2 regions of the Leucobacter holotrichiae genome follow, and region 2 is predicted to be linked to the other one. Evidence: predicted binding sites of a transcription regulator. Region 2 holds the regulator's gene; the other holds the start of a gene.
What was found. The regulator LexA, encoded in region 2, represses DNA repair genes until DNA is damaged. The targets are predictions, from matches to a motif close to TCGAACANNTGTTCGA.
Positions count from the first base shown of each region.

Region 1: AC0KXF_RS07295 (Rv2578c family radical SAM protein) is a predicted target of LexA. The motif match lies at 3,461-3,476, and genes of this name have one in related genera.

Region 1 is NZ_JBVUAC010000004.1:141,324-146,503, reverse strand. It holds gene AC0KXF_RS07305 (helix-turn-helix transcriptional regulator) at 1-1,234, opposite strand, end outside; gene AC0KXF_RS07300 (3-methyladenine DNA glycosylase) at 1,514-2,395, shown strand; gene AC0KXF_RS07295 (Rv2578c family radical SAM protein) at 2,382-3,452, opposite strand; gene AC0KXF_RS07290 (chorismate mutase) at 3,607-3,906, opposite strand; gene AC0KXF_RS07285 (adenylosuccinate synthase) at 3,958-5,180, opposite strand, start outside.
Region 2 is NZ_JBVUAC010000001.1:654,466-659,645, forward strand. It holds gene AC0KXF_RS03080 (histidinol-phosphate transaminase) at 1-915, opposite strand, end outside; gene AC0KXF_RS03085 (hypothetical protein) at 968-1,381, opposite strand; gene lexA (transcriptional repressor LexA) at 1,644-2,303, shown strand; gene lipB (lipoyl(octanoyl) transferase LipB) at 2,396-3,097, shown strand; gene lipA (lipoyl synthase) at 3,253-4,221, shown strand; gene AC0KXF_RS03105 (methylenetetrahydrofolate reductase) at 4,466-5,180, opposite strand, start outside.

The sequences.
Region 1 (5,180 bases), on a different contig from region 2:
ATTCCTCTTCCTCGCCGAGGGCGAGATGACTGCCGGCGAGCACCGAGAGGCGGTACACATCCAGCATGCGCAACCCCCGTGTCTCTTGCCGCAGTCCTGCAACGCGCTGCTGCGCTTCACGAGGACGACCGGACAGCAGATCCTGCACCGCTATCGCAAGCCTCGTCACCACCAGATCGCCGTCGGCCTCGGCAAGGCTCCCTCTGGCCTCCTCGAGATTGCCCGACGCGAGCGCGTTTGCGTATCGGCATAGCGCCAACGCACTGCCGTTGAACCCCTCGCCCAGCACTCGCGGCAGCGCGAGGGTATCGAACAGCACGAATCGAGCGTCGCCTTCCTCGACGCGCCCTGCGTCGACGAGGAGTTGCTGCACGGCCACGATGTAGAAGGACCAGAGCTCGCCGAAGTCTCGCATCGGCACACGGTCGAGCAGGCCAAGAGCGTCATCCGGGGTCTCCGACAGCACGAAGGCTTCGACCAACCGCTGAGCCGCATCGTTCGCCGCCTCGACCCAGCTCTCAGTACGGATAACGTCCTCGGCTTCGACAAGCAGGGCCCGAGCGCGATCGGCATCTCCGTAGAGCACCTCGATGATCGCGGATTTCAGACACGCGTCTCGCACGAGGAAGCCGTGTTCCGGAGCGTACCGCTGCACCCGAGCACGTGCGAAGCTCGCGAGCGCCGCGGAAAGATCGCCGGCCAGCATAGCCGTGATGCCGTGCTGCACCGCGATGAACAGAGTCCAGCCACGACTGCGGTCGAGCACCGTCTCCATGCTTCCCAGGTGCTGTTCGAGTGTCCCGATCACGCGCAAGGCTTGCTTCGGTCGGCCCTCGAGCCTCAGTGTGAACATGTGCAGCAATTGCACGAGGCTCGTTACCGGTACGCCCTGCTCATCACCCGAACGGCGCAATTGCTCGATCAGGCGGGAATCCATCCCCAGTGCTCCGCCCATCTCGACGACTGCGGCATCGGCATCGGCATCGGCATCGAGGGAGCGCTCAGGAACCGCATCGCGGGATCCGTCATCGTCGCCGCTCCTCTTCGACAACATCAGCGCGAGGATCTGCAGCAAGGCGCCGGGAGGCTCATCGCGCCGCGAGAGATCGCTGACGATCTCCGCGAAGCGCTCCGGAGCAAGCCCGAACCAACTGGCAATCAAATTGCGCTCGAGGAGCTCCCTCGCTCGAGCGTACCGGCCGTGCGTATATGCATAGTCGATCTCACCGACCACGCGGGCGAGCGGCGTTCGGTCAGTGGCTCGGCGCCCGATCAACGGAGCTTCATCGCGTTGCGCCGCAGCGTCCCGCCTCTCAGACAAGCGCTGCCCCTTTCCGCACGCCAAAGCACACGCTCGTGGCGATAACCCACTCGTCACCCACGGATTCCGACGATCCGCCCCCGCTTGATTGTAAGCAGTGCGATCGATCCCCGTCGAGTCCCACTTCGCAGAGACCGTCTCTCCAGCCTGCCCGGAGAATCAAACCGGTCGAGCGGGTACACTCGGCGGGTGATGCTCACCGAAGCCGCCTGGCGACTCCGCGAGGCCGACCACCAGCGCCGGGCCGACGCTCTCACCGCGGCGCATCGCGAGCGCAAGCAGCGGGGCGAGAAGCATCCGATCGAAGACTTCCTCTGGACCTACTACTCGGTGAAGCCGAGCGAACTGCGGCGCTGGCACCCGGGTGCCGGTGTGCTCGAGGGGGCGGCGGATCGCGCGTCGTGGAAGTACTACCGCGTTCACGGCGAGCGCGACGCGACCATCGACCTCGACGCCTTCTTCGCGCGACGCGGCGGCACCGTCGACTACGTCGACGATCTGCTGCGCCGCACCCTCGACCACGCGCCCCGCTTCGGATGCTTCGGCCTCCACGAGTGGGCGATGGTCTACCGCATGACCCCCGAGCAGCTGCGGCACACGTCCCTCCCGCTGCGCATCGGGCACGAGGCCACCGACCGTGTCGTCGAGGGCCACCCCATCGGCTGCACGCACTTCGACGCCTTCCGGTTCTTCACTCCCTCGGCGGCGCCGCTCAACGCGCTGCAACCGACGCGCGAGACGCAGCCCGAGTTGGAGCAGTCTGGCTGCCTGCACGCGGGCATGGACGTCTACAAGTGGGCCGCCAAACTCGGCCCGATCATCCCCGGCGAGCTGCTGCTCGACTGCTTCGAGCTCGCGCGCGATATCCGCGAGGTCGACATGCAGGCCTCGCCGTACGACGTGACCGGCTTCTTCGGCGCCGACGGTTCACCGCTCACGCCGATCGCGATCGAGACGTCAGAGGGCAAGCGCGAGTACGTGCGCAGGCAGCGCGGCTTCGCCGAGCGGGGCGACGCGCTGCGCCGCCGAGTGCTCGCGGCGATCAGCGTCGCTCGGGCGGCTAGAAGAGCGTAGGCGCGGGTGCACCCGGGGTGTCGAGGGCCGCGAATTCGACGGGTCGGCGAGCAGCCTCGCGGCCGAGCTCCTCAGCTGTGCTGCGCCTCTCGCGCTCGAGACCGAAGCGCCGGATCAACGGGCGGATCCGCGCCGCCAGTTCCATGCGGTACGCCTGCGGGGCGCGACTCGCGCTGCCCGGGTAGAGCCTCCGATACTCGGGCAGGAGCTCCGGATACTCCCGTTCGAGCCAGGCGAAGAACCAGGGCTTCACGTGCGACCTGAGGTGGAGCGCGCCGTAGAGCACCGAGCGCGCCCCGGCGTCGCGGATGTCCTGCAGGAGCGCGCCGAGCTGCGCCGGCGAATCGGTGAGGTGCGGCAGGACCGGCATCAGGAAGACGTCCACCTCGAAGCCCGCCTCGCGCGCCGCGGCGACCGTGTCGAGCCGGGCGCGGGTGGTGGGGGTGCCCGGTTCGATCGACTGCTGCAGTTCAGGATCGCCGACCGCGATCGACATCGCGAGCGCGACGGGGACCCGCTGCCTGGCCTCGGCGAGCGCAGGGAGGTCCCGCCGTAGCAGCGTGCCCTTGGTGAGGATCGACATCGGCGTGCCGCTGCGGGCGAGCGTCTCGATGATTCCCGGCATCAGGCGATAGCGCCCCTCGGCGCGCTGATAGGGGTCCGTGTTGGTGCCGAGTGCCACCCGTTCCCGTGCCCAAGAGGGCCTCGTGAGTTCGCGCCCGAGCACCTCGGCCACGTTGACCTTCACCACGACCTGCGAGTCGAAGTCGCGCCCGGCGTCGAACTCGAGGTAGCGATGGGAACCGCGGGCGAAACAATAAACGCACGCGTGCGAGCACCCGCGGTAGGGATTGATGGTCCAGGAGAACGGCATCGACGACTGGCCCGGCACCTTGTTCAGCGCGCTCTTCGCGATCACCTCGTGGAAGACGAGGCCGGCGAACTCAGGGGCGCGCACCGTGCGCAGGTGCCCGGGCACAGCGGCGACTTCGCCGAGCTCGAGCCCGGGGAGGGCCTCCTCGGCGGTCGCGTCTCGGCGCTGTCCGCTCCATCTCATGGATTCATTCGAACATATGTTCGAATGAATCGCAAGCACGAGTGTCTCGAGCCACGACTTCTGCTCAACGCCGAAGATCCGGCGTATCCCGAACCAGCACTCGCGATCCGATTCGGGATACGCCGGATCTTCGGCGCAGTGCAGGCGCGGGCCGCTACTCCGTGTCCTCGGCGATCTGCGTGTGGTGGTGGATCACCTCGGCGACGACGAAGTTGAACCATTTCTCGGCGAACTCGGGGTCGAGGTTGGCCTCCTCGGCGAGCGAGCGCAGCCGCGCGATCTGGCGCGCCTCGCGGGCCGGGTCCGAGGGGGGCATGTCGTGGGCTGCCTTCAGATGGCCGACCTCTTGCGTGCAGCGGAAGCGCTCGGCCAGCATGTGCACGAGCGCGGCGTCGATGTTGTCGATGCTGGCGCGCAACTGCTCGAGCTGGGCCCGCGGGGTCGGATCGCTCATGGGTGTCTCCAAATCGTCACTCAGCACGGAGGGGTGTCGCACCTGTCGCACTCAGTCGAGCAGATCGTGGCGCACCACGACCTGCTCGCGCTCGGGACCCACCCCGATCGCGGAGATGCGCGATCCGCTCATCGCCTCGAGGGCGAGGATGTACTCCTGTGCGTTCTTCGGCAGGTCCTCGAAGCGACGCGCCCCCGAGATGTCCTCGGCCCAGCCGGGGAACTCCTCGTAGATCGGCTTCGCGTGATGGAAATCGCTCTGATTGACGGGCATCTCGTCGTGGCGCACTCCGTTCACGTCGTAGGCCACGCAGACGGGAATGGTCTCGAGCCCCGAGAGCACGTCGAGCTTGGTGAGCACGAAGTCGGTCACGCCGTTGATGCGAGCGGCGTAGCGCGCGATGGGCGCGTCGTACCAGCCGCACCGGCGCGGGCGCCCCGTGGTCGTGCCGTACTCGTGGCCGACGCTCGCCAGGTGCTCTCCGAACTCGTCGAAGAGCTCCGTGGGGAACGGCCCGGCACCGACGCGGGTCGTGTAGGCCTTGACGACCGAGATGACGCGATCGAGCTGGTGGGGCGGCAGCCCCGATCCGGTGCTCGCGCCGCCGGCCGTCGCGTTCGAGGAGGTCACGAACGGGTAGGTGCCGTGGTCGATGTCGAGCATGGTCGCCTGGCCGGCCTCGAACAGCACGGTCTTGTCGGCCTGCATGGCCTCGTGCAGCAGCAGGCCGGTATCGCACACCATCGGCTCGAGCATCTCGCGGAAGCTCAGCAGGTCCGCGATCACCTCGTCGGCCTCGATGGCGCGTCGGTTGTAGATCTTGACGAGCACCTGGTTCTTGAACTCGAGCGCCGCCTCCACCTTCTGGCGGAGGATGCTCTCGTCGAAGAGATCCTGGATGCGGATGCCGACGCGGTTGATCTTGTCGGCGTAGGCCGGGCCGATCCCGCGCCCCGTCGTGCCGATCTGGCGCTTGCCGAGGAAGCGCTCGGTGACCTTGTCGAGGGTGCGGTGGTAGGCGGTGATGACGTGCGCGTTCGCGCTCACCTTCAGCTTCGACACGTCGACACCGCGGCTGCTGAGCGCGTCGAGCTCCTGCTTCAGCACGCCGAGGTCGATCACCACGCCGTTACCGATCACCGGCACGACGCCGGGAGTCAGGATGCCCGATGGGAGCAGGTGCAGCGCGTACTTCTCGTCGCCGACGACGACGGTGTGGCCGGCGTTGTTGCCGCCGTTGAACTTGACGACGTATTCGACGCGACTGCCGAGCA
Region 2 (5,180 bases):
GAGCAGGAAGTTCGCGCCCGAGGGGTGCACCCTGTATCCGAGTCCTTCGAGTGCCGCGGCGAGCCGATCGCGCTGCTCACGGATATCGGCGACCGTCGCGAGCATCTCGGCGGAATGGCGGATCGCCGCGGTCGCGGCGGCCTGCGTGAGCGCGGACAGGTGATAGGGCAGCCGCACGAGCCTGAGAGCGTCGATCACGGCGGGATCCGCCGCGAGGTACCCGAGGCGCACGCCCGCGAAGGCGAACGCCTTGCTCATGGTGCGCGATACGAGCAGGCGCGGGCGCCCCGGTAGTAGGGAGACCGCGCTCTCCCGTTCGGCGTCGAACTCGTGATACGCCTCGTCGACGATGAGGATACCGTCGAACGCGTCATAAGCGGCGAGGATCACCTCGCGATCGAGCGGGGTGCCCGTGGGGTTGTTGGGGCCGCACAGGATGGCGATATCCGGGCGATGCTCGCGCAGCGCCTCCTGGACCAGGTCGGGGGTGAGAGCGTAATCGGCCGGGCGCGGGACCGCGACCCACTCGGTGTCAGTGCCGGAGGCGAGCAGCGGGTACATGGAGTAGGTGGGAGTGAAGCTCAGCAGCGAACGACCCGGTCCGCCGAAGGCCTGCAGAATCTGCTGCAACACCTCGTTCGAGCCGTTCGCAGCCCACAACTGGTCGGGGGTGAGCCCGTGCCCGAGGTATCCGGCGAGCGCCTCGCGCAGTTCGGCGAACTCCCGATCGGGATAACGATTCACCCCGCGCACCGCATTCGCGAGGGACTCCACGATGTCGGCGACCACGTTCTCGGGAATCGGATGCGTGTTCTCGTTGACGTTCAGGCTCACCGGAACGGGATCCTGGGGCGCCCCGTAGGGCACCTTGCCGACGAGATTAGCGCGGAGAGGAAGGTCGCTCAGACTGGTCACCGAACCATTCTAGAGCCGCAGGACCGGGGGCCGTGGACGCCCCTCCCGCACCTCAGGCCGCGAGTTCCTCGGACTGGAACACCGCCGGGCTGTCGGAATAGCGCAGCGGCACCGCGATCGCGTCGCCAGCCTCGATGCCGGAGCCATCGAGCTGATTGAGCTGCACGATCTCCGCGACCAGGTCTCGAGGATCGGCTTCGGGATCGAGCTCGGTCGCGAGCGACCACAGCGAAGCCCCGGGCTGCACCACGACATAGTGGAACTGCTGGTCGGAGCCCTGGCCCGCAGCGCCGACAGATGCAAGCGCCTGCGGAGCCGCGAAGGTCGCGATCAACGCCAGCAGCCCCGCGAGGAGCACTGTGGCGAGGAAACCGAAGACCACACGCCCGCGACGGGTCAGACGAAGCTTCGCGCCCGTCGTACGTGCCGGGTGACTCTCCTGCTGCAGAACCGCCTGTGCGCTCATGGTGGCTTCTCCGTTCTCTCCGATATTCGCGAGTATCACGTCGGCGCGAACATCTATTTCGAATATATCTTCGATAGATCAAGACCGCAAGCAGAGATTCGAATATATGTTTCGATCTTTTCCACGACACTCGAACACTTGTTTGGCAGTGTTCGAGCCCAGCGGCTAGGGTTTCGATCAACGGGATCACTGAACCAGCAACCACTGACATTCATGGATCCACCCACACCGACACCGCCCTCGGGCCTCGGAAAGGACTGCGATGAGCGACGCGCCCCCCGCCCGGAAGCCCCTGAGCGAGAAGCAGCAGGCGATCCTCGAGTGCATCGCCCGCTCCGTCGACACGCGGGGCTATCCGCCCAGCATGCGCGAGATCGGCGACGCCGTCGGCCTCTCGTCGCTCTCGAGCGTCACCCACCAACTCAGCCGCCTCGAGTTGGGCGGGTACATCCGGCGCGACCCGAACCGCCCCCGCGCGCTCGAGATCCTCGTCGAGCTCGCGAGCACGAGCGCCGCGATCGCGGAGGCTCCCGTTCAGCAGGTGGAGGAGGCGGCCTACGTTCCACTCGTCGGGCAGATCGCGGCCGGCGTCCCGATCACGGCGGATCAGCAGGTCGAGGAGATCGTGCCGCTCCCCCGCCAGCTCGTGGGCGACGGGCAGCTCTTCATGCTCCGGGTCATCGGAGACTCGATGATCGACGCGGCCATCTGCGACGGCGACTTCGTGGTGGTGCGACAGCAGCGCGAGGCGGAGAACGGCGACATCGTGGCGGCCATGCTCGATGGCGAGGCCACCGTGAAGGTCTTCAGGCGTCGCGACGGGCACACCTGGCTGCTCCCGCGCAACAGCGCGTTCGAACCCATCCTCGGCGACCACGCCGAGGTGCTCGGCCGCGTTGTCGCAGTCTTCCGCTCCGTATAAGGGGGGCGGGTCGACGACGGGCCGGGGCGCGACACCCCGGCCTTTTTCATCGCCTTTGATTTGTTGAACCGGGTACAACTAGTCTGGTCCCCATGGATTCCCTCCCGCTCTCCACCCTCGAGACCGACCCTCCGCCTGCCGTCTCCGCTGCCCCGCCCGCCGCCGTCATCGCGGGGTTCGCTCCGAAGACCGTGCCCTACGAGCGCGGCCTCGAACTGCAGCGCGCCGCCGCGGAAGCGGTCAGGCGGGGCGAGAATCGCGGTACGGTGCTGCTGCTCGAGCACACCGCGGTCTACACGGCCGGCCGGCGATCCGACCCCGACGAGTACCCGCACGACGGCACCCCCGTCGTGCCCGTCGACCGCGGCGGCAAGGTCACCTGGCACGGCCCGGGTCAGCTCGTCGTCTACCCCGTGGTGCGGTTGCGCGAACGCCTGGGCGTCGTCGATTTCGTGCGCGAGCTTGAACAGGTCATCATCGACGTCTCGGCGGGCTTCGGCGTCGCGGGAATCCGCGTACCGGGCCGCTCCGGGGTCTGGGCCGAGCGGAGCCCGGGCACGGTCGAGAAGTACGCGCAGATCGGGATCCACACGAGCGACGGGATCGTCACGCACGGCCTGGCCCTGAACTGCTGCAACGACCTCGCGCCGTTCGCGAACTTCGTCCCCTGCGGCATCACCGACGCCGGCGTCACCACGCTGAGCGTCCTCGCGGGCGGGCGCATCACCCCGGAGGAGGTGGCGCCGCGCCTCGCGGCCCGCCTCTCCACCAGCCTCGCGGAGGTCGCCGAATGAGCGCCGCCAACATCGGCAGGCCCCTCGCCGAGATCCTCGCGGAGCAGGAGGCGGCGGCCGAGCGGATCGCCGCCGGGCGCATCACCGCCGAGCACCCCTCCGCCGAGCAGAGCACCACCGCCGTGCCTCGCCCGGCCGATCCCGCGGGACGCAGGCTGCTGCGCATCGAGGCGCGCAACGCCGAGACGCCGATCGAGCAGAAACCCGAGTGGATCAAGACCCGCGCCCGCACCGGCCCCGAGTACACCGACGTGCGCTCGCTCGTGCAGCGCGAGGGCCTGCACACCGTGTGCCAGGAGGCCGGCTGCCCCAACATCTACGAGTGCTGGGAGGATCGCGAGGCGACCTTCCTCATCGGCGGCTCGATCTGCACCCGCCGCTGCGATTTCTGCATGATCACCTCGGGCAAGCCGCTGCCCCTCGACACCGACGAGCCGCGTCGCGTCGCCGAGTCGGTGCGCACGATGGGTCTGCGTTATGCCACGATCACCGGCGTCACCCGCGATGACCTGCCCGACACGGGCGCCTGGCTCTACGCCGAGACGATCCGCCAGATCCACGCGCTCAACCCCGGTGCCGGCGTCGAGTGCCTCGCCGACGACCTCGGCGGACGCCCCGAGGATCTTACGCAGGTGTTCGAGGCCGCGCCCGAGGTGTTCGCCCACAATCTCGAGACCGTGCCGCGCATCTTCAAGCGCATTCGCCCCGGGTTCCGATACGAGCGCTCGCTCGACGTGATCGCCCAGGCACGCGACGCCGGCATGATCACGAAGTCGAACCTGATTCTCGGTATGGGCGAGGATCGCCGCGAGATCACCGACACGATGCGCGAGCTGCGCGACGCCGGCTGCGACATCCTCACGCTCACGCAGTACCTGCGGCCCTCGAAGCTGCACCACCCGATCGATCGCTGGGTGCGGCCCGAGGAGTTCGTCGAGCTGAAGGCCGAGGCCGAGCAGATCGGCTTCGCGGGCGTGCTGGCGGGCCCGCTCGTGCGCTCCTCCTACCGGGCGGGGCGGCTCTGGGCTCAGACGATGGCGGCGAAGGGGCGCCCCGTTCCCGCCCACCTGCAGCACCTCGCGGAGCGCGCCGCCGCCGATGACGCCTTCCTCCAGGCGGTGTAGCGGACCCCGCCGGGTGCGAGCCGGAGCTCCTCGGCTCGGACTCCCCCGCTGATGTAGACCTCCTGCACCATTGTGGACCTCTCGCGCGGTACGAGAGGTCCACAATGGTGCAGGAGGCCTACAACGGTGCGCGCGTCGCGCCCGGCGCGACGCGGCGGCGCAAACGGCGCAGCGGCGCGAACGACGCGGGCGGCGGCAGAAACAGCGCAGCCGAGGACGGATCCCGCAGCAGGCGCGCCTGCCGTCAGGCGACCGGGTCGGGCGTGAGCAGCTCGAGCTGCCGCAGCACGGCGAGCACCTGCTCGTGCCGGTTGAAGGTGTAGAGATGCACCGAGGGCGCCCCGCCGGCGAGCAGCTCGCGGGCGAGCTCGACCGTGTGCTCGACCCCCAGTTCGGGCGCGTAGCCGCCGGCCTCCTCGAGCGCCCGCTCGAGACTCGCCGGCGCCGGCCGACCCGCCAGCGAGGCCACCTTGCGCAGCTGCGCGCTCGTCGAGACCGGCATCAGGCCGGGGAGGATCGGGATCCGCAGGCCCGCGCTGCGGGCGTTGCTCACGAACCCGAGGTACTCATCGGGCCGGAAGAACAGCTGCGTGATCGCGAACTGCGCCCCCGCCTCCTGCTTCGCGATGAGCCACTCGATGTCCTCCGCGCGAGACCGCGAGAGGGGGTGCCCGTTCGGATAGGCGGCTACTGCGGTGCGCCCGACACTCGTGAGGGGCGGGCGTTCGGCTCTCGCCTCGGCGATCAGGTCGACGAGTTCGAGCGATGACAGCGATCCACGTACGGCGGCGTCACCCTCGTCGAGGCCGCGCGGCGGATCCCCGCGCAGCGCCAGGAAGTCGTGCACGCCGGCGTCCATCACGCGATGAACGGTGTCGCGCACGGCATCGCGGGTCTCACCCACCGTGGTGAGGTGCGCGAGCGGCAGCGCGTCGGTGTGGTCGCGCAGGTAGCGCAGC